DNA from 3 places in the Micromonospora sp. DT31 genome. Region 3 is predicted to be linked to each of the others. Evidence: riboswitches for the same ligand, from Rfam matches in the RefSeq annotation. Region 3 holds a riboswitch; each other region holds the start of a gene.
The links. Region 3 has a riboswitch for cyclic di-AMP ahead of ACLQ2X_RS16235 (coiled-coil domain-containing protein). Riboswitches for the same ligand answer to the same signal wherever they lie in the genome.
Positions count from the first base shown of each region.

Region 1: linked by a shared signal. The riboswitch ahead of ACLQ2X_RS02400 (transglycosylase family protein) and the one ahead of ACLQ2X_RS16235 (coiled-coil domain-containing protein) in region 3 are both predicted to bind cyclic di-AMP.
Region 2: linked by a shared signal. The riboswitch ahead of ACLQ2X_RS27915 (C39 family peptidase) and the one ahead of ACLQ2X_RS16235 (coiled-coil domain-containing protein) in region 3 are both predicted to bind cyclic di-AMP.

Region 1 covers NZ_JBNCKZ010000001.1:556,339-565,893, reverse strand. Annotated here, with positions in the region: gene ACLQ2X_RS02430 (FAD-binding and (Fe-S)-binding domain-containing protein) at 1-476, opposite strand, end outside; gene ACLQ2X_RS02425 (nucleotidyltransferase domain-containing protein) at 506-1,291, opposite strand; gene ACLQ2X_RS02420 (diacylglycerol/lipid kinase family protein) at 1,321-2,262, opposite strand; gene ACLQ2X_RS02415 (transglycosylase domain-containing protein) at 2,433-4,751, shown strand; gene ACLQ2X_RS02410 (M4 family metallopeptidase) at 5,163-7,226, shown strand; gene ACLQ2X_RS02405 (YbaB/EbfC family nucleoid-associated protein) at 7,300-7,749, opposite strand; gene ACLQ2X_RS02400 (transglycosylase family protein) at 7,933-8,577, opposite strand; cyclic di-AMP (ydaO/yuaA leader) riboswitch at 8,576-8,721, opposite strand; gene ACLQ2X_RS02395 (LLM class flavin-dependent oxidoreductase) at 8,956-9,555, shown strand, end outside.
Region 2 covers NZ_JBNCKZ010000037.1:15-9,569, forward strand. Annotated here, with positions in the region: gene ACLQ2X_RS27915 (C39 family peptidase) at 69-917, opposite strand; cyclic di-AMP (ydaO/yuaA leader) riboswitch at 1,115-1,255, opposite strand; gene ACLQ2X_RS27920 (hypothetical protein) at 1,566-2,321, opposite strand; gene ACLQ2X_RS27925 (hypothetical protein) at 2,445-2,816, opposite strand; gene ACLQ2X_RS27930 (acyltransferase family protein) at 2,886-4,058, opposite strand; gene ACLQ2X_RS27935 (polysaccharide pyruvyl transferase family protein) at 4,212-5,537, shown strand; gene ACLQ2X_RS27940 (alpha-ketoglutarate-dependent dioxygenase AlkB) at 5,605-6,213, shown strand; gene ACLQ2X_RS27945 (uracil-xanthine permease family protein) at 6,309-7,646, shown strand; gene ACLQ2X_RS27950 (DNA gyrase/topoisomerase IV subunit A) at 7,742-9,555, opposite strand, start outside.
Region 3 covers NZ_JBNCKZ010000008.1:169,412-178,966, reverse strand. Annotated here, with positions in the region: gene ACLQ2X_RS16245 (HelD family protein) at 1-2,065, shown strand, start outside; gene ACLQ2X_RS16240 (cation diffusion facilitator family transporter) at 2,163-3,077, shown strand; cyclic di-AMP (ydaO/yuaA leader) riboswitch at 3,223-3,353, shown strand; gene ACLQ2X_RS16235 (coiled-coil domain-containing protein) at 3,359-4,432, shown strand; gene ACLQ2X_RS16230 (SRPBCC family protein) at 4,450-4,902, opposite strand; gene ACLQ2X_RS16225 (STAS domain-containing protein) at 5,005-5,364, opposite strand; gene ACLQ2X_RS16220 (hypothetical protein) at 5,780-6,184, shown strand; gene ACLQ2X_RS16215 (DsbA family protein) at 6,313-6,864, shown strand; gene ACLQ2X_RS16210 (LuxR C-terminal-related transcriptional regulator) at 6,870-9,555, opposite strand, start outside.

The DNA of each region.
Region 1 (9,555 bases), on a different contig from region 3:
TAGGTGTTGAACTCGGTGCCGCAGGTCATGCCGCTGGAGTTGTTGGCGACCACGCCGCCGACGGTGCACGCGGACTCGCTGGCCGGGTCCGGGCCGAGTTTGCGGCCGTGCGGGGCGAGCCGCGCGTTGACCTGCCGCAGCACCACACCCGGTTGTACGCGCACCCGCCGGCCGTCGTCGAGGACGGTGACATCGCGGAAGTGCCGCCGCACGTCGACGAGCACCCGGTCGGTGACGGCCTGGCCGCTGAGGCTGGTGCCGCCCGAGCGGAACGTCAGCGGGGTGCCGGTGCGCCGGCTGTGCGCCAGCAGCGCGCCCACCTGACCGGCGTCGGCCGGGGTGACCACCGCACCGGGGTGCAGCAGGTAGTGCGACGCGTCGTGGGCCATCCGTAGCCGGTCCGCGGCCCGGGTGGCCACACCGCCGGGCACCGCCGACTCCAGTCCGGCCCGCGCCGCCGCGCTCAACTCCGTCATGATCGCCGCACCTCCCCGGCCCACCCTAGTCACGCGCCGGCCGGCTCATCGGCGGTGAGCCGCGTCAGCACCCGTTGCTGGAACGCGCGGGCCGCCGGCCCGGACGGTGGCGGGCCGCCCCGGCGGGCGGCGATCGAGGCGTGGATCAGCGACGCGTCCGGGTCGTCGGCGGCGACCCGCAGCCCGGCGTCGATCTTGCCCAGCCAGACGCCGTCGCGGCAGCGCACCAGCGCGCGGCAGGCGCCGAGCACCGCGTCCTCGGCGCCGGGCGCCGGTTCGTCACCGGGCGGCGTGGGCCGCGCCAGCCACCACCGCGTCGCTTCGGCGAGCAGCGCCCGCAGCGCCTCCGGCGGCGGCTCGGCGAACGCGTCGGCGGCCGGCGGGCCGAGCAGGGCCAGGCCGCACCGGCGCAGGATCGCGCGGTCCAGCGCGTACCAGAACCGCCCGTCGGCGGCGGGCCGGTCGGCCGGGTCGTAGGTGGCCCGGAACGGCATGGCGGCGCCGGTGTTCAGCTCCACCTCGAAGCCGGGCTCGGCGGTGCCGGAGGCGGCCACGTCCCGGCGGTAGGCGACAAGTTCCAGGCCGCGTGCCGGGCAGGGCAGCGCCTCGTGCCGCAACCGGTGCACCAGCGCCCGCTTGGCGGTCGCCGGCAGCGGCCCGGCGACCAGCAGCGCCACGTCCACGTCGCTGCGCCCCGGCTGGTACGCGCCGAGCCCGATCGAACCGGCCGCGTACGCGCCGACCAGTTCGTCGCGGAGCACCTCGCGGGCACGGCGGACCAGCTCGGCGAGGTAGTCGCGGATGTCGTCGCGCATCCCGGCATCCTGCCCGGGCGCGGTCCCGGTCAGTCCGCCGGGTCGGGGCAGCAGACCGTCAGCGCGCCGGGCACCACCTTGACCTTGAGCCGCTTGGCCTTGCCCCGCGCGCCGCCGTCCAGCTCGTACGTCTTGGGCGCGTCGAACCGCACCCGGATGCGGCGGCCCCGGGTGATCCGTACGAACGGCGACTCCTCGGAGCGCCCGGCGGCCATCCGGCCCAGCGTGCGTGCCCAGTCCACGGCGCCGCTGGCGGTGGAGACGCCGACCTCCAGCGCCCCGTCGTCGGGGCGGGCGTCGTCGAAGGCCGGGATGCCACCGGTGATGGTGCCGACGTTGCCGAACAGCACACAGCTCGCCTCGCCGTCGAACCAGTCCGCGCCGTCGATCCGGATCCGGGTGCGCACGCACTCGCCGCGCACGTGCCGCAGGCCGGTCCAGACGTACGCGATCCGGCCGAACCGGCCCTTGAGCTGGCGGTCGGCATCGCGGATCAGGTCGCCGTCGAACCCGGCGCCCGCCATCACGGCGAAGTGCTCTCCGTTGATCCGGCCGAGGTCCAGCCGCCGGCGCGGCCCGTGCAGCGCGATGCGCACCGCCTCGGGCAGGTCGACCGGGATGCCGAGGTTGACGGCGAACAGGTTGGCGGTGCCGGCGGGCAGGATGCCCATCGGCACGTCGGTGCCGGCGAGCGCGTCGGCGCACCGCTGCACCATGCCGTCGCCGCCCCACACCAGCACCAGTTCGGCGCCCTCGTCGAGCGCGGCCCGCACCTGTTTCGGCGCCTTGCGGCTCTTCGGCACCTCGTACCAGAGCAGCCGTCCGACGCCCGCGCCGACCAGCCGGGACCGCAGCTCGTCGAGTCCGCCCCCGAACGTCTTCCTCCGGTGGGCGACGACAGCGACCACACCGGCGGAGGACGCGGCGGGGGCGGAGGCGGTGTCCGGGCGTTCGGCCGTGCTCGTGTCCATGGCCGCGCTGTACCCCGGCGCCGCGCGTCCCACTCCTGCGTGTGGGCCGGTCGGCGGTGACGCCGGGCAGGCCGCGCCGCACGTTCGGGGTCGTCGGGCCGGTGCCACCGCCGCGCCTCGGTTAGCCTGCGAGCCGGGCACGACTTTCGCCGAGCAGCCGGAGGCACCGCGTGCGAGGAACGGGAGAGACCCGGGGGCCGGCCGGGGCCGCCGCCGCGAGCCCGCGGCGCAGGCGGCGGCGCCTGCCGGTCATCCTCGCGGTCTGCCTGCTGCTGACCGGCTGCGGGCTGGTCGTGGGTGGCTACTACTTCGACAGCGTGCCCACGCCCAGCGACCTGAAGCTGCCCGAGTCGACGACCGTCTACTACGCCGACGGACGCACGCCGCTGGCGAAACTGGGCGCGCAGAACCGCACCATCGTGCCGTACGACCAGATGAACGACTCGGCCAAGCAGGCGATAGTGGCGACCGAGGACCGCACATTCTGGACGAACCGCGGCATCGACTTCAAGGGTGTGCTGCGGGCGGCCTGGGCCAACGTGAGCGGCGGGCAGCGGCAGGGCGCGTCCACCCTCACCCAGCAGTACGCCCGGATCGCCGCCGACCTGCGCGGCGTCACGTACTCCCGGAAACTGCGCGAGGCGGTGATCGCCTGGAAGCTCGACGACACGTACTCCAAGGAGGAGATCCTCGGCTTCTACCTGAACACGGTGCCGTTCGGCCGGGGCGCCTACGGCATCGAGGCGGCCGCGCAGACGTACTTCGGCAAGACGGTACGCCGGGACGCGCCGGCCGAACGGCAGCTCACCCAGGCCGAGGCGATGGTGCTCTGCGCGATGGTGAAGCAGCCGGAGGCGGACCCGGCCGACCCGGAGGGCGCGCCCGGCTACGACCCGCGCCGCAACGCGCTGGCCCGGCAGAACTCGATCGACCGCTGGAACTACATCCGCGACGGCATGGTCAAGCTCGACTACCTGACGCCGCAGCAGGCCGCGAACCTCGCGTATCCGGACACGGTTCGGCCGATCGAGAAGGACGCGGGCGGGTCCGACCTGGACCGGCCGACAGGCCTGGTGGTCAACCACGTGCTGGCCGAGCTGCGCCGGACCGAGCCGTTCCGGGGCAAGCCGGACGAGGTGATCCGCGACGGCGGCTACCGCATCGTCACCACCATCGACAAGCGCGTGCAGGACGCGGCCGAGGCGGCGGCGGACATCCGCCGCGACACCGCGCCCCGGGCGGTGCGCGGGCAGCCGCGCAACTGGCAGGCGGCGCTGGTTGCGGTGGAGCCGGGCACCGGCCGGGTGCTCGGCTACTACGGCGGCGGCAAGGCCTCCGGCGCCGACTACGCGGGCTGGTACGCCGACGAGAGCGGCGAGGCCCGCGGGTTCGGCCAGCATCCGCCGGGGTCGTCGTTCAAGGTGTACGACCTGGCCGCCGCCGCGCGCGAGGGAATCTCGGTCAAGCAGCGGTTCGACTCGCCGGACACCAAGGAGTTCCCCGCCTCGGGGCGCACGAAGGGCAGCGCGGCGGGGCCGATCCGCAACGCCGAACACGCGCCCTGCCAGCCGGACTGCGCGCTCTGGGAGGCCACCGTCGCCTCGCTCAACGTCACCTACTTCGAGCTGACCGAGAAGCTGGGCACCGCCAAGGTGATCGAGACGGCGCGGCAGGCCGGCGTGGAGTCGATGTGGGAGACGGTTCGCGGCAACCCCCGGCCGCAGCGCGTGGACCTGCGCAGTGACCCCGCCGACGAGGTGGCGAAGCGGTTCTCCACCGAGGTTGGCATCGGCCAGTACGGCATCACCGTGCAGGACCACGCGAACGGGATGGCCACGTTCGCGGCCGGCGGCAAGCGCGCCGACGCGCACTTCGTCCGGTCGGTCACCAAGGAGGACGAGGAGGTGTGGACCGAACAACTGCGCACCACCGACGTTGGCCTGGACCGGGAGGCGATCGACCAGCTGGGCTGGACGCTGCGCCGGGTCCGGGCGGCCAAGCTGGACAACGGCTGGGACTCCGCCGGCAAGACCGGCACCTGGCAGGCCGGGCAGAGCACCACCCAGAACGTGCACACCTGGATGGTGGGCTGGACCGGCGCGCTGGCCTCGGCGGTGTGGCTGGGCACCACCGACGGCAAACCGCTGCGCACCAGCGGCGGCAGCTACGACGTGTATGGCTCGACCGGCGCCGCGCCGATCTGGCGGCAGTTCATGACCCGGGCCACCGAGGCGCTGAAGCTCGACCCGGACAAGTACCGCTTCGGTGAGCCGAAGTTCCCCGGCGACACCCCGGAGCCGACCGGTTCGGTTGCACCCCCGGCCACTGCCACGCCCACGCCCACGCCGTCCGGCTCCCCCAGCCCGAGCCCGACCCGGTCGAGCCCGAGCCCGGACCCGACCGGGAGGCCGACGTCGCGCCCGACGCTGACGCCGTCGCTGCCGGCGCCACCCACGGCGTCACCGACGCGGACACGCGGCCCACGCTGACCCGCGGCCCACGCTTACCCGGCGCGGGCGGTCGCCCGCTCGCGCGGCGCCTCGCACCTATGTGCGCCATCCGCGCACAGCGGCAACCCCCGCAATTTGCACCGGGCGTCAGGGGCCATCGGCAATGTTCGCCCTGATCAGGGACTATTGAAGATCATGGTTTCCTGATTCGTGCCCGTGGCGATGCGCCCGGCGAAAGATCGTTGCCCAGGTCACCCATTGCTCCCGGCTCGGGCGGCGTGTGATTGTCACCAGCGAGCCGCCGCCCCCCGGCGACTCGGACGGTCGATCTGTCGACCCGGAGCCACGCCGGCAGCTCCGGTGACCGGCCGTCACCCGCCTCGCACCACCGCGCCGCCCGACCCCACCCGGGCTCCGTGCGGCGCGCCTGTAGAACAGGAGCACACCCCCTTGAAGCTCTCACCTCGCCTCGCCGCGCTCATCGGCGCGGCCGCGGCCGGCGTCCTCGCCGCCGGCACCGCCGCGGCGGTCCAGGCCGCACCACCCGCACCCGCCGCCCCCAACCCGGCCCAGGCCCGCGTGACCGCCGCCGACTCCGCCCGCGCGCTTGTCGCGGACCGCCCCGCCTACCTGCAGGCCGGCTCCGACGACGCGTTCGTGCAGAAGCCGGTCATCTCCTCCGAGGGCACCCAGTACGTGCCCTACGAGCGCACCTACAAGGGCCTGCCGGTCGTCGGCGGCGACTTCGTGCTCGCCACCGACTCCGCCGGCAACCTGAAGTACGCCTCGGTCGCCCAGCAGCGGCCCATCGGTGACCTCACCACCACCCCGAAGCTGACCTCGGCCGCCGCCGTGAAGACCGCACGCGCCCGACTGCGGACGGTCAGCGCGGTCGAGGGCACCACGCTCGTGGTCTACACCCTGGACGCCGCACCGGCACTGGCCTGGGAGACCACCGTCCGCGGCACCTCCGCCGACGGCCCCAGCCGGCTCACCGTCGACGTCGACGCGCGTACCGGCGCGGTGCTGCGCACACAGGAACACGTGGTCACCGGCACCGGCACCGGCGCCTGGAACGGGCCGAGCCCACTCGCCCTGAACACCACCCAGTCGGGCAGCACCTACACCATGAAGGACCCCACCGTCACGAACCTGAGCTGCCAGGACGCGGCCAACAACACCACGTTCAGCGGCACCGACGACGTGTGGGGCAACGGCACCGCCACCAACAAGGAGACCGGCTGCGTCGACGCGTTGTTCTCGGCCCAGACCGAGCACAAGATGCTGTCCCAGTGGCTGGGCCGCAACGGCGCCGACGGCAGCGGCGGCTACTGGCCGATCCGGGTCGGCCTGAACGACCAGAACGCCTACTACGACGGCAGCCAGGTGCAGATCGGCAAGAACACGGCCGGCCAGTGGATCGGCTCAATGGACGTGGTGGCGCACGAGATCGGCCACGGGATCGACGACCACACCCCCGGCGGCATCTCCCGCGGCGGCACCCAGGAGTTCGTGGCGGACACGTTCGGCGCGGCCACCGAGTGGTTCGCCAACGAGCCGTCCAGCTACGACGCGCCCGACTTCCTGGTCGGTGAGAAGATCAACCTGGTCGGCTCCGGCCCGATCCGCAACATGTACAACCCGTCGGCGCTCGGCGACCCGAACTGCTACTCCAGCAGCGTCCCGTCGACCGAGGTGCACGCCGCGGCCGGGCCCGGCAACCACTGGTTCTACCTGCTGGCCAACGGCAGCAGCCCGACCAACGGTCAGCCGTCCAGCTCGACCTGCAACGGCAGCAGCGTCACCGGCCTGGGCATCCAGAAGGCCATCAAGATCATGTACAACGGGATGCTGCTGAAGACCTCGTCCTCGTCGTACCTGAAGTACCGCACCTGGACGTTGCAGGCGGCGAAGAACCTCTACCCGAGCAGCTGCACCGAGTTCAACACGGTCAAGGCCGCGTGGGACGCGATCAGCGTACCGGCCCAGTCGACCGACCCGACCTGCGCCGGCGGGACCCCGACGCCCACGCCGACCGCCACGACCACGCCTCCCTCGGGCGGCTGCTCCGGCAACAAGCTGGCCAACCCCGGCTTCGAGTCGGGCAACGTGAACTGGACCGCCTCGTCCGGCGTCATCACCACCGCCAGCGGCCAGGCCGCGCACGGCGGCTCGTACAAGGCCTGGCTCAACGGCTACGGCTCGGCACACACGGACACGCTCAGCCAGTCGGTGACCGTCCCGGCCGGCTGCCGGGCAACGTTGACCTTCTGGCTGCACGTCGACAGCGCCGAGACGACCACCACCACCGCGTACGACAAGCTCACCGTCAAGGCCGGCGGCACCACGCTGGCCACCTACTCCAACCTGAACAAGGCCACCGGTTACGTGCAGCGGTCCTTCGACGTCTCGTCGCTGGCCGGCACCACGGCGACCATCTCGTTCAGCGGCGTGGAGGACAGCTCGCTGCAGACGTCTTTCGTCGTCGACGACACCGCGCTCGCCCTGGGCTGATCGCGGCGTGAGCGGCCGGCCGTCGTCCTCCCGACGGCCGGCCGCTTCGTCGTGCCGGGCCGGGCGTCGCCGGTCAGGCCGGACGCGCGGTCCGCGACGCGTTGCCGCGATCGCGGTGGATCCGCGCGGCCGCCTCGTGCATCGCGCGGCCGAACAGCTCGGCCTGGTCGCCCATGCTGCCGAGCCGGACGGCGAGCGCGTCGGCGTCGGCCCGCGCCGACGCGCTGACCTGGGCGTCCAGCTCGGACAGCGCGGCGTTGGCGGCGGTGACGAGGTGTTCGCAGAGGACCTCCAGCGGCTCGCCGGCCAGCTCCGGGGCGATCGTCACGGAGCCAAGCCGGCCACCCTGGACGGCGACCGCGCGGACCCGCCCGCCAGCGGCAGTGCCCTCGGCGCGCAGCAGGTCGCCCGGCTCGCCGTCGGCGTGCGCCGAGGCCCGGGAGCGCATCGCGGTGAGCGCCTGCTGCGTGCGGGTCAGCAGCTCGTCGAGGCTCGCGGCGGCCGAGAACGGGTCGTTGGTCATTTCCGCGCTTTCTTCACGTCTTGACTGAGCACTGTGACCCTAGCAATCGGTTGCGGCCACACGCATGCACCGGCCGGTCCCGGCCGCGTCCCGGTGCCGGGAGCAGGCCCGGTGTCGGCGACGCGGCGTGTCGCGGACGGACGAGCGCCCGGCCGGGCGAACCGGCCGGACGCTCGTGACCGCTCAGCTCAGGCGCAGCCGCTGACCCGGGAAGATCAGGCCGGGGTCGTCGCCGACCACGGCCCGGTTGCGCTCGTGCAGGGCATGCCATCCGCCGTCGACGCGCTGCGCCACGGCGATCTCCGACAGCGTGTCACCGGAGCGGACCACGTACGTCCCGGCACCGGGCGACCGCTGCGGCGCGACCTTGGTCATGGCGCGCTCCGGGGCGGTCCTGCGGGTGGCGGACCGCACCGAGATGGCATTCTTCGTGGTGGCGGCCCGGTCGGACCGGGTCGCCGAGGTGCTCTTCTTCGCCGAGCCGCCCTTCTTGCCGCAGACGGGCCAGGCGCCGATGCCCTGCCCCCGCAGCACCTTCTCGGCCACGGCGATCTGCTCGGACCGGCTGGCCAGGTCCGCCCGGGCGGCGTACTTCTGGCCGCCGTAGCCGTTCCAGGTGGCGCGGGAGAACTGGAGCCCGCCGTAGTAGCCGTTGCCAGTGTTGATCTTCCAGTTGCCGCCGGACTCGCAGCGTGCGACGGCGTCCCAGTTGACGGCGGCGCTGGCCGGCACGGCCGGGCCGAGCAGAGCCGCGGCGCCGACGGCGGCGCTGGTCAGAACCGCTCCGAGAGCGCTACGGCGACCGCGGGCTGAGTATTCAGTTGCCATGTGGATTCCTCCACGCCGACGAGGTGAGCTGTCGGGTTCGGGCCGAGGAGCCCGGCCGCCGGTGGCGGCTTCACCCCGAGGTGACGATGCACCGTGGAACGTGTGGTTCCCCCGCTCCCGCACGAGGTTCGGTTACGCGGCCGGCGGCGGGATTGGGCGTTACCGGACCGTGGTGCCCGCGAGCGCGGACGGAGCAGACGCTAGGCACCATTCGGGACGAATGCCCTCTTATCATGCCAGCGGTCACCCGAGTGGGCGACGTACCGTGCTTGCGGTGACGGAACCGTCGGGCGAATGACCGGCACGTCCGCCGGGGGCGGCAGCCGGGGGTGCCGCTACCGTGGGCAGGTCGGGCAAGATCACGCGAGGGGCGGACGGATGACCGAGCACGCACACGAGCTGGCCTTCGGCGGCTTCCTCACCCCCACCGCCGCGCAGCCCGAGCAGGTGGTGGCCCTGGCCGCGCTCTGCGAGCAGGCCGGCCTCGACCTGGTCACCTTCCAGGACCACCCCTACCAGCCCGGCTTCCTGGACACCTGGACGCTGATGGCCTACGTGGCCGCCGCCACCGAACGGATCGGTCTGGCCGGCAACGTACTCAACCTGCCGCTGCGCCAGCCGGTGGTGCTGGCCCGCAGCATCGCCAGCCTCGACCTGCTCACCGGCGGCCGGGTCGAGCTGGGGCTGGGCGCGGGCGCGTTCTGGGACGCGATCGAGGCGGTCGGCGGTCGACGCCTGTCCCCCGGCGCCGCCGTCACGGCGCTCGACGAGGCCATCGGAATCATCCGCGAGATCTGGGACACAGACCGCCGGGGCATGGTCCGCGTCGAGGGCGAGCACTACCGGGTCGTCGGCGCCAAACGCGGGCCGGCGCCGGCACACCCGGTGGGCATCTGGGTCGGCGCGTACAAGCCGCGCATGCTGCGCCTGGTCGGCCGCGCCGCGGACGGCTGGCTGCCCTCGCTGTCGTACCTTCCC
Region 2 (9,555 bases), on a different contig from region 3:
ACGTAAGACAAACGCGAAAGGCCGGCACCCCGAACCCCGGGGTGCCGGCCTTTCACTCGCTTGTCGGATCAGGCGGAGTAGCCACGGCTGGCGATCCAGTTCGCCAGGTCGATGGTGGTGACCCAGTACGACGGCAGCGACGGGTCGGCCGAGTCGACGATCCGCACGGTCCGGCCGTCGTTCTTGTAGCCGACCACGGCCACGTAGTGCCCACCCGGGAACGAGTGCCAGCCGCCGTTGAGGTCGACCACGTCACCGGCGACGTTCGCGACCACCGCCCGCCCCTTGGCGACGGCGCTCACCACGTCGGCCTGGAGCTGGTCCATCTGGGCCGGGGTGGCCGAGTCGCGGATCATCCGGGTCCGGTACGGGTCGCCCTTGACCTGCTGGTTGAGCACCCGGGTGGTGTCCTCGGCCGAGTTGGTGCCCATCTCGGTGGTGCCGAGCGCGGCCGCGAGGGTGTCCTGGCCGCGCTCGACGCCGGTGGCGCTGAGCGCGTTGCGCACCGCGGCCGGGCCGCAGTAGTAGTAGTTGATCTGTGCCTGGTAGTCGTAGTCGAGCATCCTGCTCGACGGCGGCTTCGGCGGCGCCGCCTTCGTGGTGGTGGTGTCCGGGTCCGCGGCGGCGCTCGCCGACGGCGACGTGCGGGGGGTGGGCGACGCGCTGGACGAGTCGCGGGGCGACGGGACGGCGACGCGCGCCTCGCCGCGGCTGGCCGCCTCGCCGACCCGGGCGTCGAGTCCGACCGTGGCCGTGCTCTCCTGCCGGGTTGGGGCGTCGTCGGTGACGGTGAGCGCCGTGCCGGCGCTGCCGGCCAGCACGAGCGCCGCCGCCGAGCCGGCGATGATCTGGTACGGACGTTCGGTCGTGATCCGTCGCAGCTGACGCTTCAGGTGGTGCTTCACGAAATCCTCCACGGGGGCGTGAGCGGCGCAGGCCGGCCCGGCACGCGGAAGGACTCACACGTGCTGGGGAGCCGGCGGGCCGAGGGATGGGTGCGCCCGCGTTGTGGGCGGGCCGGGGTGGTTACCGGGGGTGCGCGCCGGTCAGGCGCGCGCGGGACACTGCGGGGCCGTGGAGGCGGGGGATGGTCGAGGGATGGGCACGAGGCAGGGACTCCTTCCGTGGCCGCCGACCGGGTTAGCTGACGGATTCGGGCGGGAAGTACGCCCTACCGCGGGCCGTGGCTCGCGGATTCACCCCGATGGTGTGTGGGTTCCCGGTTCGTGCAAGCACGATTTGGCGGGTCAAGCGCGGCGACGCCTTCGGCGAACGGAAACCGCACCGGACGCGCCGACACTACCGGCGAGTAAGCGGGCCGCCAACCGCTGCGACCTGCGTAAACATCGGGCCTGACTACGGATTCGGAACAGCCGGTCACCGACTTCACTCAATGGGACAGGCGGTTTCGCAGGGCAGCGTCCGGCCGGAACCCGACGTCGCCGGGACGAAAACCCGCAGGTGCCGGGGTCGTACGAGGGCGTCGCGTGCCGACTGTCCGGTTCCGCGACGCGGGTGAGCCAAGTCACCCACTTTTCGTAACGATTCGGACCACGCGCCGGCTGTCAGCCGACGCGGGCCGGGCTCAAGCGGGTGCCACGTACCGCCGCCGGAGCCGGCACCCGGCTTGCCGGGGCGCTCGCGCCGGCCAACGCGGGGCGCAGCGCCAGGTCGGCCGCGTACGCCTCGACGGCCAGCGCGCGGGCGGCCTCGGCGGCCAGTTCCGCGTCCCGCCAGGCCAGCCGTTCCCGGTCGGCGGCGACCTCCCACCGGGACCGGCGGCCGTCCCGGACGGTCCGGGCCAGCACGACCTCCTGCTCGGCCGGGTGCCGGCGCGGGTCCCACCCGTTGCGGCGCGCCAGCGCGTCGGCGAGTTGACGGGCGGTCAGGTCGCCCCGCCAGTGCGCGCGCATGACGGCGTGGCGCAGCCAGCGTTCCCGGGCCGCGTACTCGGTCGGGGTCCGGGGGGTGCGCGGGGCCGGCAGCGCGCCGGCCCCGGCCAGGCGGCGCGCGGCGGTGTCCGCCTCGTCGTAGGCCGTCCAGGCCCGGTCCGCCTCGCTCCGCGCGGCCAGCCACTGCTCGCGGCGGCGGCGGAAGGTCTGGGCGGCCCCGGCGGCGGCCACCGCCACCTCCTCGGCGTACCGGACCAGGTCGGCCCGCTGGGTCGGATCCGGGTCGACGGTGGTCTCCGCCGCGCCCTCGCGTTCCGGGCGGGCGACCAGCACGGCCAGCAGGGCGAGGGCGAGCAGCAGCAGGGCGGACCAGATCGCGGCGGCCTCGGGGACCGCGGTGAGGAAGTGGTAGAGAGCGGTCTGCGACATGTCGGCACCTCACGGGAAGACGTGGCGGGGAACCCCGCTCGACCGTCCGACGCGGGACGCGGCGGGCGGGTGCGGGGTGGCGTTCGGTGGGTGCGGTGAACGGGCCGGCGGCCCGTGGACAGGTCAGCGGGTGGGCGGGGCCCGGGAACCGACCGACGCCGGGACCTGGCGGTCCGGAGTCGGACGTCTGTCGACCGGGTCGGCCGCCCGTGACGCCGGGGCCCCGGTGGCGCGGGCCGGCGGCTCGGCGGGGTGCGCGTACGCGGCGTGTGCCGCGGCCGACAGGTCGGTCGCCGCGCTCGGCGCCGACGCGGCGCTCGCGGCCCCGGGAGCCGGCACGACCGTCGGGGTGGCCGCAGGGGCGGCCATGGCGACGCCGGACGGCAGCGCGGCGGCGCCCAACGAACAGGCGACGACCACCGCGAGGCTGGCCAGCATCCGGGCGGTCCAGCGCGCCACCCACCAGGTGGGGCAGGTGAGCGCGATCGGAAGCACGGGTACAAATTACCGCCGATCCCACCAGGACGCACCGCCGCCGGGCGTGTCGCCGCGCCAGGTGACGGCTCAGTCGGGGCGGCCCCGGCCGGCGTACTCGACCCCGTCGGCGGGCGCGCGGGGGGCGGGCACCCGCGGCGCCGGCCCGGCGGCGGGCGCGTCCGCGCGGGCGCGGCGCGACGGGCCGAGCAGGCGCATCATCGGCAGTTCCACCCAGCGGTGCAGCGCGGCGGCGAGCGCCAGGGTGAGCAGCAGGAAGCCGAGTACCGCGAGCGGACCCCGCCAGCCGGGCAGCCCGGTCCCCCAGTCCCCGGTCAACCGCAGCACGGTCGTCATCACCAGCACGTGCACCAGGTAGAAGGCGAACGACACCTCGCCGAGCCAGATCATCGGACGCGACCGCCAGGGGGTGGACCGGCCGCGCACGTCGGCGTCCGCCGCGGCGGCGATGACCAGCAGGTACGCCACGGCGAGCAGGGCCGCCCAGAGCTCGGCCCGGATCCACAACGCGGCGACGACCCAGGTGCCGACGAAGATCCCGCCGGCCACGGTCAGGTTGGGTCCGCGCCAGCGACCCCGGCGCATCAGCTCGGCGGCGGCCACACCCATCCAGAACTCCAGCGACCGGGTCACCGGGAATATCTGCGTGAACCACCACCGCTGGTCCTCCGCCAGCAACTGCTGCCCCGGCCACAGGGCCAGGATCAGCAGCGGCGCGGCGACCAGCACAGCCCGCAGCACGCCCGTGCGGGCCCGGCGCAGCCACGGCACCACCAGCGGCAGGCACAGGTAGAAGGCCAGTTCGCAGGAGAGCGACCAGCTCACGTTGTTGACGCTGTAGAAGTAGCCGTCGAGCGGGATCCACGCCTGCACCAGGAACAGGTTGCCGATCGCGGCCCAGGGCAGCACCGGGTCGGCGAACCAGGCCGCCACCATCAGCGCCGCCAGGAACGTCACCACGTGGTTGGGGTAGATCTTGGCGAGCCGACGGCGCAGGAACCGGTGGGCCGCCTCACCGTCGCGGTAGGACCAGACCAGCACGAACCCGCTGAGGATGAAGAAGAACTCGACGCCGGACAGGCCGAGGCTGAACCCCTTGTCCATCACTGCCTTCAGGCCCGGCTCGGCCATGATCCCCATGGTCGCGGCGTGGAAGCAGAACACCAGCAGTGCGGCGATCCACCGTAATCCGGTCAACGACGGCAGATGCGGAGCACGGGTGACGGTTGGGGCGCTCGTCATCCCGGGGACCCTACCCGGTGGTAGCGCGCCCTCTGCCGCCGTGGCGTCGTCCGCGGTCGCCCAGCGACGGTGGATAAGATTCCGTTCCGGCACACGCGGGCGGCTGTCCGGCTCCCGCGGGCACGCCGTGCCCTATGGAAGGTGAGCAAGCGGATGCACCAGCGGATCCTGCTCCGCGCCCGCAAGGGCCCGTTCGACGTCCTGACGCCGGAGGAGACGTTCGCCGGCAACTGGATCGGCGACAACAGCGGCAACCTGGTCTTCAGCCACGCCGCGCACAAGCTGCTCGCCACCTCCACCGCCGAGATCACCGCGACCCGCTCCCCCGCCGACCCGCGTCTCGCCGACGAGATCAACGAACGGTACGACGTGTTCGTGGTGCCGCTGGCCAACGCCTTCCGGCGCAGCTTCCTGCACCGCCTCGCCCCGATGACCCGGCTGATCGAGCGGCTGAAGATCCCGGTGGTGGTGCTCGGCGTCGGCGTGCAGACCAACGTCGACGGCGACCGGGAGTACCTGCGCCCGATCGACGAGGCGGTCAGCGCGTTCTGCCGGGCCGTGCTCGACCGTTCGCACAGCATCGGGGTACGCGGCGAGGTGACCGAGAGCTACCTGCGCACCCTCGGCTTCTCGGCGGTGGAACAGATCGGCTGCCCGTCGATGTTCCTGCACGGCGACAACCTCCGGGTGGAGAAGGGCCGCCCGGAACTGACCCCGGACGCCCGGGTGGCGCTGACCATCTCCCCGTACGTCCGCTCGATGGCCTCGGTGGTCCGCCACCACCACGAGCGCTACCCGAACCTGTGCTACGTGCCGCAGGACCTGCGGACCCTCGGCACGCTGCTGTACGGCGACGCGCCCGAGCACCGGGGCCAGCGCAGCGACATTCCGCTGCACGCCTCGCACCCGCTGTTCGTCGAGGACAAGGTGCGGATGTTCGTCGACCCGTGGACCTGGCTGTCGCACCTGTCGGAGTTCGACTTCGCGTTCGGCACCCGCATCCACGGCACCATCACCGCGCTGATGGCCGGCACCCCCGGCTACCTGTTCGCCCACGACTCGCGCACCCTGGAACTGGCCCGCTACTTCGGCATCCCGCACCGGATCATGCGGGACGTGCCGACCGACGTGGACGCCGCCGACCTCTACGCCGAGGCCGACCTCAGCGCGCTCAACGACGGTCACAAGGCCCGCTTCGCGACCATCACCGCGTTCCTGGCCAAGCACGACCTCGGCACGTCCTTCGCCGACGGCGACAGCGCCGCGGCGTTCGACCGTCGGGTCAGCGAGACGGTCTTCCCGCCGGCCGTCCGTCCGGTCGGCGCCGCCCCGCGCGACGAGCTGCTCACCCGCATCGAGCGGCTGCGCGACGAGAACATCGCGCTCACCGAGACGATCGACGGGTTCCAGTCGCAGCGGCTGCGCGAGCGGCTCAAGAAGGCCGTCCCGGGCACGGTCCGCCGGATGCTGCGCCGCTGATCGTCGTACGCCTGTTCGACAGTCGGGTACGATCGGCGACGTGCCCGACGTCGCGTACCAGCCCTCGATGCTCGACCTGGCCGAGCAGGGTCCGACCCTGGGTCCGCTCGCCGGACGGTTGCGCCGGCACGAGCTGAGCCGGGGTGCGTGGGTCGACCACCTGCCCGGCTGGGTGCGGGGCTCCGACGAGGTGCTCGACACGCTGCGCGACGACGTGCCGTGGCGGGCCGAACGCCGCACCATGTACGACACCGAGGTCGACGTGCCCCGGCTGCTCTGCTGGTATGCCGCCGGCCGCCCACTGCCGCACCCGGTGCTCACCGCGGCCCGCGACGCGCTCACCGCGCACTACGCCCCCGAACTGGGCGAACCGTTCGTCACCGCCGGCATGTGCCTCTACCGCGACGGCCGCGACAGCGTCGCCTGGCACGGCGACACCCACGGCCGTTCCGCGCACACCGACACCCTGGTGGCGATCGTGTCCTTCGGCTCACCCCGCGCGCTGCTGCTGCGCCCTCGCGGTGGTGGCGACGGCCTGCGTTTCCCGCTGGGCCACGGCGACCTCGTGGTGATGGGCGGCTCCTGCCAGCGCACCTGGGAGCATGCGGTGCCGAAGACCGCCCGCCCGGTCGGTCCCCGGGTCAGCGTCCAGTTCCGCCCAGCCGGGGTGGCCTGAGGCCGGGCCGGCACCGTGGCCCCGCCCGACGCGTGCTAGAAACAACTCTCAGGGTCGACCACGCCCCCGGTCACGCACGACGCGAAGGGCGACCGATGACCCAGTCCCCCACCACCCGATGGTCCCCGTGGGCTCTGCACGGCGACGGCCGGACCGTACGCCCCGGCGACGTGGTCCAACCCGACGAACGGCTCTCCTGGCCGCGCACGATCGGCATCGGCGTGCAGCACGTGGTCGCCATGTTCGGCGCCACCTTCACCGTCCCGCTGATCACCGGCTTCCCGCCCGCCACCACCCTGTTCTTCTCCGGCCTCGGCACGCTGCTGTTCCTGCTGATCACCGGCAACCGGCTCCCGTCGTACCTGGGGTCGTCGTTCGCGTTCATCGCGCCGGTGCTGGCGTCGAAGACCGACGGCGGCATCGGCGCGGCCCTGGGCGGCATCGTCGTCGCCGGTGTCGCGCTCGCGGTGGTCGGCGTGGTGGTGCAACTGGCCGGCTCCCGCTGGATCGACGCGCTGATGCCGCCGGTGGTGACCGGCGCGATCGTCGCGCTGATCGGGCTCAACCTGGCCCCGGTGGCCTGGGACGGCGGCGGCGCCGGCACCGGCGTCAAGGCGCAGCCGGTGATCGCCGTGGTCACCCTGGCCGCGATCCTGCTCACCACCGTGCTGTTCCGCGGCTTCGTCGCCCGACTGTCCATCCTGGTCGGTGTGGTCGTCGGCTGGGTGCTCGCCGCGCTGACCGGCCAACTCGACCAGCAGGCCGTGACCGGGCTGCGACAGGCGGCCTGGGTGGGGTTGCCCGAGTTCCACACGCCGAGCTTCGACCTGCGCGCCGTCGTGCTGGTCATCCCGGTGATCCTCGTGCTGGTCGCGGAGAACGCCGGGCACGTCAAGGCGGTCGCGGCGATGACCGGCCGGAACCTGGACCGGGACATGGGTCGGGCGCTGTTCGGCGACGGCCTCGCCACCGTGCTCGCCGGGTCCGGGGGCGGCTCCGGCACCACCACGTACGCGGAGAACATCGGCGTGATGGCGGCCACCCGCGTCTATTCCACGGCCGCCTACTGGGTGGCCGGCGGCGCGGCCGTCCTGCTGGGACTCTGCCCGAAGTTCGGCGCGCTGATCCTCACCGTGCCGGCCGGGGTGCTCGGTGGCGCCACCACCGCCCTGTACGGCCTGATCGCCATCCTGGGCGCCCGGATCTGGATCGAGAACCGGGTCGACTTCCACGACCCGATCAACCTGTTCACCGCCGCCGTCGCGGTGATCATCGGCGCGGCCAACTACACGCTCACCGCCGGTGACCTGTCCTTCAACGGCATCGCCCTGGGCACCGCCGCCGCCCTGGTCATCTACCACGGGATGCGCCTGGTCGCCCGCCTGCGCGGCACCACCCCCGAGTCCCGCCAGTCCCCCGAACCCGAAGTCTGACCGAACCACCGCCGCGGTCGATCACGAGGTCAGCCGCGGAAACCGCCCGATCCCCGCTGAGGGCGGGGGCGGCGTCAGCCGCCCCCGCCCGTCGGTCAGTCGCGGTCGACCTGGTGGCCGACGACGGTGGGACCGAGCATCACGGCGAAGCCGGAGCCGTCGCGGCGCGGGTCGGCCGGCGGCAGCTCCACCGGGTCGCCGGTGGCCGTCGCACCCACCGGCCGCGGGCCGATCCACGCCACCGACAGGTCCACCTCACCCTTGAGCAACCGCTGCGCGCGCACGCCGCCGGTCGCCCTCCCCTTCGCCGGGTACGCCTTCAGCGGCGTCACCTTCACCGTGGCGCCGGTCGAGGTGACCACCATCGGCTCCCCGTGCCGTGTGTCGTCGGCGCGCACCGCGCCGAAGAAGACCGCCCGGACCCCGGCGGGCAGGCTGATGCCGGCCATTCCGCCACCCTTGGGCCCCTGCGGCCGCACCACCGACGCGGCGAAACGCAACAACGACGCCTCCGACGAGACGAACGCCAACGTCTCCGCGCCGTCGACCAGCCAGGTCGCGCCGATCACCTCGTCGCCGTCACGCAACGAGATCACCTCGAACTCGTCGGAACGGACCGGCCAGTCCGGCGCGCACACCTTCACCACGCCCTGCCGGGTGCCCAACGCCAGACCGGGCGACCCCTGCGCGGACGGCCCCAGCGGGGCCAACCCGACCACCGTCTCGCCCGGCTCCAGCGGTGCCAGCTCCGCCGCCGACATGCCGCCACGCAGCGACACCGTCCCGGGCTGCTCCGGCAGCACCGGCAGCGGCAGCACATCGACCTTGAACGCCCGGCCGGCGCTGGTGACAAGCAGCACCCGGCCGCGCGCGGTCGAGTGCACGAGCGCGCGTACCGCGTCGTGCTTGACCCGGCCGCTGCGCCGCCGCGCCTCGGCGGCCTCCTCCGACTCCGCCGCGGTACGCGCGACCAACCCGGTGGCGGAGAGGATCACCTGGCACGGGTCGTCGGCGACCTCCAGCGGACCGGCCGGCACCGAGGCGGCCAGCACCTCCTTGAGGTCACCGTCGACGAGCGTGGTGCGCCGGGGCGCGCCGAACTGCTTCACCACGGCGGCCAACTCGTCGGAGACCAGCTTCCGCAGCACCTTCGGGTCGTCCAGGATCGTCGACAGGTCGGCGATCTCGCCGCGCAGCTTCTCCTGCTCGGCCTCCAGCTCCAACCGGTCGTACCTGGTCAGCCGGCGCAGCGGTGTGTCCAGGATGTAGGTCGCCTGGATCTCGGAGAGCCTGAACTTCTGCATCAGGCCGTCCTTGGCGGCCTGGGCGTCCTCGCTGGCCCGGATCAGCTTGACCACCCGGTCGATGTCGAGCAGGGCGATCAGCAGACCGTCGACCAGATGCAGCCGCTCCTCCCGCCTGCGCTTGCGGTATGCGGTGCGCCGGGTCACCACCTCGTAGCGGTGGGACAGGAACACCTCGAGCAGTTGCTTGAGCCCGAGCGTGCGGGGTTGGCCGTCGACGAGCACCAGGTTGTTCACACCGAAGGACTGCTCCAGCGGGGTCAGCCGGTAGAGGTCGGCCAGCAACGCCTGCGGGTTGACGCCGACCTTGCACTCCACCACCAGCCGGGTGCCGTTCTCCCGGTCGGTGAGGTCCTTGACGTCGGCGATGCCGGTGAGCCGCTTGGTCTTGTTGACCTCGTTGGTGATGGCCGCGATGACCTTCTCCGCGCCGATGCCGTAGGGCAGTTCGGTGACCGTGATGGCCTGCCGGCCGCGGCTGCCCTCCAGCGGGCCGATCTCCACCCGCCCCCGCATCCGCACCACACCGCGCCCGGTCTCGTACGCGCGGCGCACCTCGTCCAGGCCGAGCAGCAGCCCGCCGGTGGGCAGGTCGGGGCCGGGCA
Region 3 (9,555 bases):
CGACCGGGTGTACGCCCGGCTGGCCGAACTGCGCCGGTCCGCGGCCGAGGCCGAGCGGGACGGCTACCGGCTGGCCCGGGTCGGCAATTTCGGCGCGCTGGTCGAGCGGGACGCGATGGTCTTCCACGCCGCCCGGCGCCGGCACGCGCTGGACGCCGAGCACGAGGGGTTGGTCTTCGGCCGATTGGACCTGCGCACCGGGCAGGTGCTGCACGTCGGCCGGCTCGGTGTGCGGGATGCGGACGCGGAAACGCTCGTGGTGGACTGGCGGGCCCCCGCCGCCGCCGCGTTCTACCAGGCCACCCCCGCCGAGCCGCGTGGCGTGGTGCGCCGGCGCACGATCCAGTCGGCGGCGGAGCGGGTCACCCGGATCGAGGACGACCTGCTGGACCCGCAGGCCGCGCCGCCGGACATGGCGGTGGTCGGCGACGGGGCGTTGCTGGCCACGCTGTCCCGGGCCACCGGGCGGGGCATGCGGGATATCGTCGCGACCATCCAGCGGGAGCAGGACGAGGCGATCCGCTCCCCCGGCAACGGCGTCACGGTCGTCTCCGGCGGGCCGGGCACCGGCAAGACGGCGGTGGCGCTGCACCGGGCCGCGTACCTGCTCTACTCCGAGCGGGCCCGTTACGCCGGTGGCGGCATCCTGGTGGTCGGCCCGTCGGGGGTCTTCGTCGAGTACATCGCCTCGGTGCTGCCCTCGCTGGGCGAGGAGACGGCCACGCTGCACTCGCTCGGCTCGCTGTTCCCCGGCATGTCGGCGTCGCGGACCGACCTGCCGGAGGTGGCGGCGGTGAAGGGGTCGCTGCGGATGCGGCGGGTGCTGGACCGCGCGGCGCGGGACGCGGTGCCGGACTCCCCCGCCGAGTTGCGGTTGCTCTACCGGGGTGAGCTGCTGCGCCTGGACGTGGCCGGGTTGGACGCGATCCGGGACCGGACGTTGGCCCGGGGCGCGCGTCGCAACGAGGTGCGCCGGGCGGCGTTCGACGCGGTGCTCGCCGCGCTGTACGGGCAGGCCCGCACGCTGCGGGTGGGTCGGCTGCCGGAGCAGCCGGCGTTCGAGGACGAGATCATCGAGCGGCCGGAGTTCCGGGACTTCCTCCGGGCCTGGTGGCCCCGGCTGCATCCGCGGCACGTGCTGGGTTGGCTGGCCAGCCCGGGCCGGCTGCGCCGCTACGCCGGCGGGATCCTCTCCGGGGCGGAGATCCGCCTGCTCACCGAGGCGTACCGGACGTTGGACGACGAGGGGTTGACGGTCGCCGACATCGCCCTGCTGGACGAGTTGGACGCGCTGCTGGGCAAGCCGGTGCAGCGGGTCCGGCCGAAGCGCGACCCGTACCAGCTCGCCGGCGGCGTGCGGGAGCTGAGCACGTACGCCGATCGCCGCCGCGCGGCCCGGGAGGCCGCCCGGGAACGCCCGACGGACTACCGCGACTACGCCCACGTGGTGGTGGACGAGTCGCAGGACGTCTCGCCGATGCAGTGGCGGATGATCGGGCGGCGGGGTCGGCTGGCGTCGTGGACCGTGGTCGGGGACCCGGCACAGACCGCGTGGACCGGCGATCCGCAGGAGCTGGACCGGGCCCGCGACCAGGCGCTCGGGCGTCGGCGCCGGTACCGCTACGAGCTGACCACCAACTACCGCAACTCGGCGGAGATCTTCGCGGTGGCGGCGGCGGAGATCCGCCGGCTCTATCCGGACCTGCCGCTGCCGGACGCCGTCCGTTCCACGGGCGTGGCGCCGGTGGAGCGGGTCGTGCCGGCGGCCGGGCTGGCGGCGGCCACGGTGGAGGCGGCCCGGACGCTGCTGGCCGAGGTGGAGGGCACGGTCGGGGTGATCACACCGGTGCCGCGTCGGGACGAGGTGGCTGGCTGGCTGGCCGGGCTCGGCGCGCGGCGGCTGCAGGTGGTGACCAGCCTGCAGGCGAAGGGCATGGAGTACGACGGGGTGGTGCTCGTCGCGCCGAGTGAGATCCGGGCCGATCCGGGTTCGGGCGTGCGCACGCTGTACGTGGCGTTGTCCCGCGCCACCCAGCGTCTGACCACGCTCGATCCGATCGGCTGACACCGGCGGGGCGGTTCGCCGCCCGCCCATCACTTGCACACATAGCGATGTGAGCATACATTGAGCCCGGCCGGTACGCGGCGGGAAGGGTGTTGGCGTGGGCGCAGGTCATGACCACAGCGGCGCGGTGGCCAACGCGGCACACCGCCATCGCGGCCGGCTATGGGCCGCGTTCGTCCTGCTCGCCGCGCTCATGCTCGTCGAGGCGGCGGCCGCGTTCGCGACCGGCTCGTTGGCCCTGCTCTCCGACGCCGGGCACATGTTCACCGACGTGCTGGGCATCGGCATGGCGCTCGCCGCGATCACCGCCACCCGGCGCGCCGGCACCGACCCGCAGCGCACGTTCGGGCTCTACCGGCTCGAGGTGCTCGCCGCGCTGGCCAACGCCGTGCTGCTCGGCGCCGTCGCGGTCTACGTCCTCGTCGAGGCGGCACGCCGGTTCGGCGAGCCACCGCAGGTGCTAGCCGGTCCGATGCTCGTGGTGGCCGTGCTCGGCCTGCTCGCCAACATCGTCGCGTTCGCGCTGCTGCGGGCCGGGTCCCGGGAGAGCATCAACCTGCGTGGCGCCTACCTGGAGGTGCTCGGCGACCTGCTCGGCTCGCTCGGGGTGATCGGCGCGGCGCTGGTCATCATGGTCACCGACTGGTGGTGGGCGGACCCGCTGGTGGCGGTGGGCATCGGCCTGTTCATCCTGCCGCGCACCTGGCGGCTGGGGCGGGCGGCGGTGCGCATCCTGGTGCAGGCCGCGCCGGAGCACCTCCAGGTGACCGCCGTGCACGACCGGCTCGCCGCGGTGCCCGGGGTGGCGGAGGTGCACGACCTGCACGTGTGGACGCTCACCTCCGGCATGGAGGTGGCCTCGGCGCACCTGACCACCGATCCGGGCGTGGAGGTCGGGCCGGTGCTGGCCGCGGCGCGGGCGGCCCTGCACGAGGACTTCTCGATCGAGCACGCCACGTTGCAGGTCGAACCCGGAGCGTCAGCGGGCGTCTGCGCTCCGACCGAGTGGTGATTAGGGAAATCTTAAATCTCTGTGGCTATTATGGGGTAATGCCGGTTTTGTCCGAACTGCTGGCCTACGCCCCCCGGTCGGCCGACGGCGACGCCGGTAGGCTCGACCGCGGCCACCGCGCCGGCACCGCCGCTGGGCACCGGTGCAGTGACCGTCGCCTAATCGCCCGCACGGGCGAGCCGGGGAACCACGTATGTGGGGTGCATCCGCGTCAGCGGTAGGGATCTTCCGTCCCGAACCCGTCAGCTAACCCGGTCGGCGGTTGACGGAAGGACACCTGAATGCCCCCAGTTACACCCACCCGACGGACGGCTGCCCGGTTGGCGGCCCTGCTCGTCGCGACGCTGACCATCGGCCTCGCGACCGTTCCACTCTCCCCCGCCTCGGCGGCCCCGCCGACCGGCCGGCTCGCCGCCGCACCCGGCGACGACGAGGGCGGCACCCCGCAGCTGCGCGCCCAGCTCGACGCGGCCAGCAAGGGCTGGCTGGAGGCCAAGGCCGCGCTGAACCGGTCGGTGGACCGCCAGAAACAACTCACCGAACAACTCAAGACCGTCGACGCCGAGCTGGCGGTACGCCACACCAAGGTCGGCGAGATCGCCACCGTGGCATACCGCAACGGCCGCCTGGGCACCGCCGCGGCCCTGCTCGGCAGCAGCAGCCCCGAGGGCTTCATGGACCGGGCCGCCGCGCTGGAACAGGTCGCCGCGCACGAGGACCGCACACTCCGTGACCTGCTCACCACCCGCGACGAGGCCACCCGCACCCGCGCCGCGCTCGACGGCGAGATCCGCGAGCAACGCAAGCAGGTCACGGTGATGGGCAAGCGCAAGGAGCAGGCCGAGCGCGCCCTGGAGGTGGCCAACGACCAGCCCTCGCGCAGCAGCAGCAGCGGCGGCAGCGTCCAGGGCACCTCGAACAAGAACGCCAAGCCGGCGCCGCGCAACCCGGACGGCTCCTGGCCGTCGGAGTCGTGCAGCGTCAACGACCCGACCCCGGCCAGCGGCTGCATCACGCCGCGTACGCTGCACGCGCTGCAACAGGCCAAGGCGGCCGGGTTCACCCGGTACACCTCCTGCCACCGGCCCAGCGGCGGCGGCGAACATCCCAAGGGCCGGGCCTGCGACTTCGCGGCGCAGAAGAGCGGCTTCGAGGGCGTTGCCACCGGCGGCGACCGCACGTACGGCAACAACCTGGCCGCGTACCTCGTCCGCAACGCCGACCGGCTCGCCGTGCTCTACGTGATCTGGTTCAAGCAGATCTGGCTGCCCAGCAGCGGGTGGAAGTCCTACAACGGCGGCAACGGCGACCCCTCCAGCGACCACACCAACCACGTACACCTGTCGGTGTACTGACGCCTGCGGGGGGTCGGTCAGACCGACCGACCCTCCAGCGTCGCCCCGAGCCGGGCGGCCAGCCCCAGGTGGGCGGACCGGGCCTGGCGGAACGCGTAGCCGAACAGCGGCGCCGGCGCGGTGAGGGTGATCTCCACGTCGATCCGTACCACCCCGTCGGGCTCGTCCCGCAGCCGGGTGTGGTTGCGGACCGTGGTGGCCGGCTGCTGCCGGGCGACCGTGACCATCTCGTCGTCGTTGGCGACAAGCACGTCCGCCTGGTAGGTGACCGGGAAGTGCAGCGGGCCGAGCTCCAGCCGGTCGGTGATCGCGTAGCTGGCCAGCGCGCCCGGGCGGGCGGGTAGCTGCCGGACGCGCACGATCAGCGGGTGCAGCTCGCCCTGCCGGCTCAGATCACCGAGGAGGGCCACCGCGTGCGCCCGGGAACAACGGGCCTGCACGGTGTAGCTGAAGCTGTCGCTGCTCTGCAAGCGGGCCCCCCTCGCCGGTCGTGCGTCCGCACGATCGTCCCGTACCGGAGCCGACTCGGCAACGGGTAGAAGGTCCCGCCGGACAGGGGGCCGGGGCGGCGCTCAGGCGCCGGGCAGAACCTCGGGGGTGTCGTCGGCGAACCAGGGCTCGGGAGCGCCGAAGAGGCCGAGCAGGCCGGTCACCCAGAGCTGCCGGTGCACGAACCGGCTCGGCTCGGTGACCACCAGCTTCACGCCGCTGACCTCGCAGGTCTGGAAGCCGGCGACCATGGCGCTGATGCCGACGGAGTCGATGAACGTGACGAGCCGCATGTTCAGCTCGATCCGGGACGGACGGCCCTTCGCGAGCACCTCGGCGATCGCTTCCCGCACCTCGTACGCGGTGTCGACGTCGATCTCCCCTCGGGGCGCGATCTGGACGACACCACCGGGCCGCACCGACTTCACGATCGACAGGCTCACGCGAGCACCTCCACTCGCCCATGACGGGCGCCTCATCAGTACGCGGGCCGCGACCGAGAGTATTCCTCCAACAGCTCGGTCGCCAACCCCCCGGGATGAGCAATTCGCGGACCGAGCACCTGGGCGACCCAATCCGGAACTCCGGGTTCCAGTTTCCCCTTCGATGCGGACCCCGACCAGCCGTGCGACCGGCCGGTCCGCGTCCGCCGACAAGGGTAGCGGGCGCACGCACGTCCCGGTCGCACCCGGTCCGGCGCGTTGGTGCGGTTCGTCCGGTTCCCGACCCCGGTACCGACGAACCTGGTTTGCCGCACGGGCCGGCGGGGCACTGCCTGGCGAGGAGTCAACCGTGACGCGCCGGATGGACACCGGAGTCCGAAGTGGCCGCCGGGCTTCGGCACCGAGGAGGTAGAACATGTTCGGATCCAACCTGTTGGACCGCCGCAGCAAGCCGGAGCGGATCGCGGACCAGGCGTGGCAGCACCTGCTCTCCGCAGCCGGCTCCGCCGGTGACAGCATGCGCGACGCCACCCGCGTCGCCCGCCGTAACTCCTCCGGCCTCGCCGACGACGCGACCGACCTGGTCGGCTCCGCCGCCGAGGAGGCGCGCCGCCGGGCCACCATGGCCTTCGACGCGCTCGCCGGGCGTCGGCCCGCGCTGCCCTGGACGCTGCTGATCGCGGCGACCCTGGCCGGCGCGGCGATCGGCTGGGCTGCCGGCACCGCCGCGCGCGCCGCCGGCAGCCGGGACCGCGCCGCCGACGAGATCGAGTTCGTCGACGTGGACCGGCCCAACTCCCCGGCCGGCCTGGACGGCTGACCCACGAGGCACGAGCGGTGGGCCGCCCCGGGCGTTCCGGGGCGGCCCACCGGCGCGTCCGGGCCCGTGGCCACCTCACCCGCAACGGGTGAGGCCGCCTCATCCGGGCTCCGGCCAGGGTGGGGACCATGACGACCCCACTTCAGGTCACCACCGCCCGGCTGCGCGACCCGGTGACCGAACGGGACCACGTCCGCGGGCCGGTCGACGCACCGGTCACGATCGTCGAGTACGCCGACTTCCAGTGCCGGTTCTGCGGTGCCGCCTACCCGAACCTGGCCGAGGTGCTGCGCCAGCGAACCGACGTGGTGCGCCTGGCGTACCGGTACTTTCCCATCGTGAACGTCCACCCGTACGCCGAGAACGCGGCCGAGACGGCGGAGGCCGCCGCCGCCCGGGGCCGGTTCTGGGAGATGCACGACTGGCTCTACCAGCACCAGGACCAGCTCGACCCGGTGCACCTGTCGCTCGGCGTCGAGCAGGTCGGGCTGCCGCCGGAGGAGATCGACGCGGAGGTGGCCCGCCACGCCCACGCCGACCGGGTCCGCGAGGACTTCGTCGGCGGCATCCGCAGCGGCGTCGGCGCCACGCCGACCCTGTTCGTCAACGACATCCGCCACGACGGCGGCTACGACCTGGCCGAACTGCTGGCCGTGGTGGACGCCGCCGCCAACGCCTGACCGGATCAGATCAGCCGCAGCTCGCGGGCCCGCCGGACGGCCTCACGCCGACGGCCCGCGTTCAGCTTGCGGTAGATGTTGCGCACGTGCGTCTTGACCGTGTTGACCGACAGGGACAGCTCGGCGGCGATCTCCACGTTCGACAGGATGCTCTGCAGATAGCGCAGAATCGTCAACTCCCGCTCGGTGAGCGGCTCGTCGAGCGCCGGCACCGGGCCGTCCTGCCGCGGGTCGGACCGGCGCGTGTCCGCGTCCCGGACCAGGTCGCGCACCGTCGTCCAGTACGCCGTGCCGGCGTCCAGGTGCGCGGCGAGCAGGTCGCGTACCCCGGGGTCGGCCCGGGTGAAGACCCGCCGGCAGCCCTCCGGCTCGGCGAGCGTCAGCACCTCCTCCAACAGCCGCCCGGCCCGCCGGGCGTCCCCACCGGCGGCGGCCAGCGCGGCGTCGAGCAGACCGGCGCCCAGCCGCACCGGCAGCGGCCAGTCGGCCGCCTCCGGGGCGGTCCAGTCCGGCAGCGCCCGCCCGGCCGCGCCGGCGTCACCGGCGGCCAGACGCAACCGGGCCGACGCCAGCGCCGACGTCGGTGACCCGGCGTCGCCCGTCGCGTCGAGCAGCGCCCACGCACCGTGCGCGTCGCCGGCCGCGGCGCGGACCTGGGCCTCCGCGGCGGTGAGCCAGCCGCCCACCTCCCGGCCCGGCGCGAGCGCCCGCGCCCCGGCGAGGATGTGCACCGCCGCCGCCGCGTCCCCACCGTCGGCCAGCAACCCGCCCCGGCAGAGCGCGACGAACGCCGCGCCGCCCGGCTCCGCGCCGGCCGGCCCGGCGAGCGCCAGGTGGGCCGCGGCCTCCGCCGGCTCGTCCCGGTGCCAGGCCACCAGCGTCAACGCCAGGTACGCGTGGCCGCGGGCGGACGCCCCCGCCCAACCCTGGCAGTGCGGCGATGCCAGCGCGGACCGGGCGAGTTCCTCGGCCGCCCGCAACCGGCCCCGGGCGGCCTCCAGCAGCGCGAAGCGGCTGGCACAGCACAGTTCGACACGGCCGCGGCCGGCTCGCCGCGCCGCCACCAGCGCCGCCGCGAACCGCGACCGGGCGGTGGGCAGGTCCCCCTCGGCGAGCGCGACGAGCCCTTGCGCGGCGCCGGCCACCGCCCACACGTCGTCGTACTCGACCAGCCCGGCGCGCGGATCGGGCGCGACCACGCCGTCGGCCACGTCCGGGGTCGCCCGGTCGCCCGGCGGATCGGGCACCCGCGCACCGGCCGGGCCGGGGGCGGTGGCGAGCAGCCGGTCGGCGGCCCGGCGCACCGCCCCGTGGTCCCCGTCGAGCCGGGCCAGGCTCAGCTCGACGGCCGCGACCAGCCGCCGGAACCGGTCGCGGCGCGGCGCGGGCAGACCGGCGGCGTGGGCGAGCGCCCGCCGCACCTGCGCCTCGGCGGCGGCCGGCTGCCCGGCGTACGCGCGTTCGGCCGCCGCGGCCAACGCCAGCTCCGGCTCCCGGCGCACCGCCTCGTCCGGCGGCTCGGGCGGGACCGGCGTGGCCGAGGACCCGTCCGGTGCCAGCTCGGGCCAGCCGGTGACGAACAGGTCGGTGGCGTCGGACCACCCGTGGGCCGCCAGCGCGTGCCGCAGCGCCTCCGCCGGCCGGTCCTGCGTCGCGTACCAGCCGGCCGCCCGCCGGTGCAGCTCGCGCAACTCGCCTGCGGGCAGCCGGTCGACCTCCTCGCGGAGCACGTCGGCCAACAGCGGATGCGGCCGGTACCAGGGCGGGACGCCGCCGTCGGACTCGACGAAGCCACTGCTCCGGGCAGCGTCGGCCAGCAGGTGGCCGGCGTCGGGCCGCCCGGTCACCGCGACGGCCAGGTCGGCGCGGGCCGCGTCCGCCACCGACGTGCGGCGCAGCACGTCGCGGGCCGCCGCGCCCAGCGGCGCGAGCACCTCGTCGCGCAGGTACGCGGCGATGTCCGGCCGGTCACCGGCGAACCGCGGCACCCCGTACGCCGGGTCGGTCCCGGCGCCCAGCGCGGCGAACCGCAGCCCGGCGGGCCAACCGGCGGTGCGCTCGGCGAGCCGGGGCACCGCCTCGGCCGGCACCGCCACACCGTGCGCGACGAGCAGGTCGGCCACCTCGTCGGCGGTGAACGCCAACTCGTCCGGCCCGATCACCGTCAACCCGCCTGTCAACCGCCAGTGGTGCAGCGCCAGCGGCGACTCGCCGCGCGCGCCGGCCACCAGGCGCAACCGCCCGCCGGCGTGCCGCAGCAGGAACTCCAGGCCCGCCAGGGCCGCCGGTTCGGCGACCCGGTGCAGGTCGTCCAGGACCAGCAGCACCGGGCGTTCCCGCGCGGCGAGCGCGACGGCGAGCGCCTCGAGCTGGTCCGGCCGGGGCGGGCCGTCGGGCACCGGCGGCGGACCCTCGTCCCGGTCACCGGCGACGGCCGCGCGCAGGGCGGCCGACAGGTAACTCCAGAGCCGCCCCGTGGTCTGTCCGCCGCCCACCGTCACCCAGGCCGCCGCGGGTCCGTTCCGCTCCGCCCGCGCCCAGACGGACAGCAGTGTCGTCTTGCCCCAGCCAGCCGGGGCCAGGAGCAGCGTCACCGGCCCCTCGGCGCCCCGCGCCACCCGGTCCACCAGGCGGGGGCGCAGCAGCACCGGCTCGGGCGGGGCGGGCGGGGCCAACCGGGAAGCCAGCAGC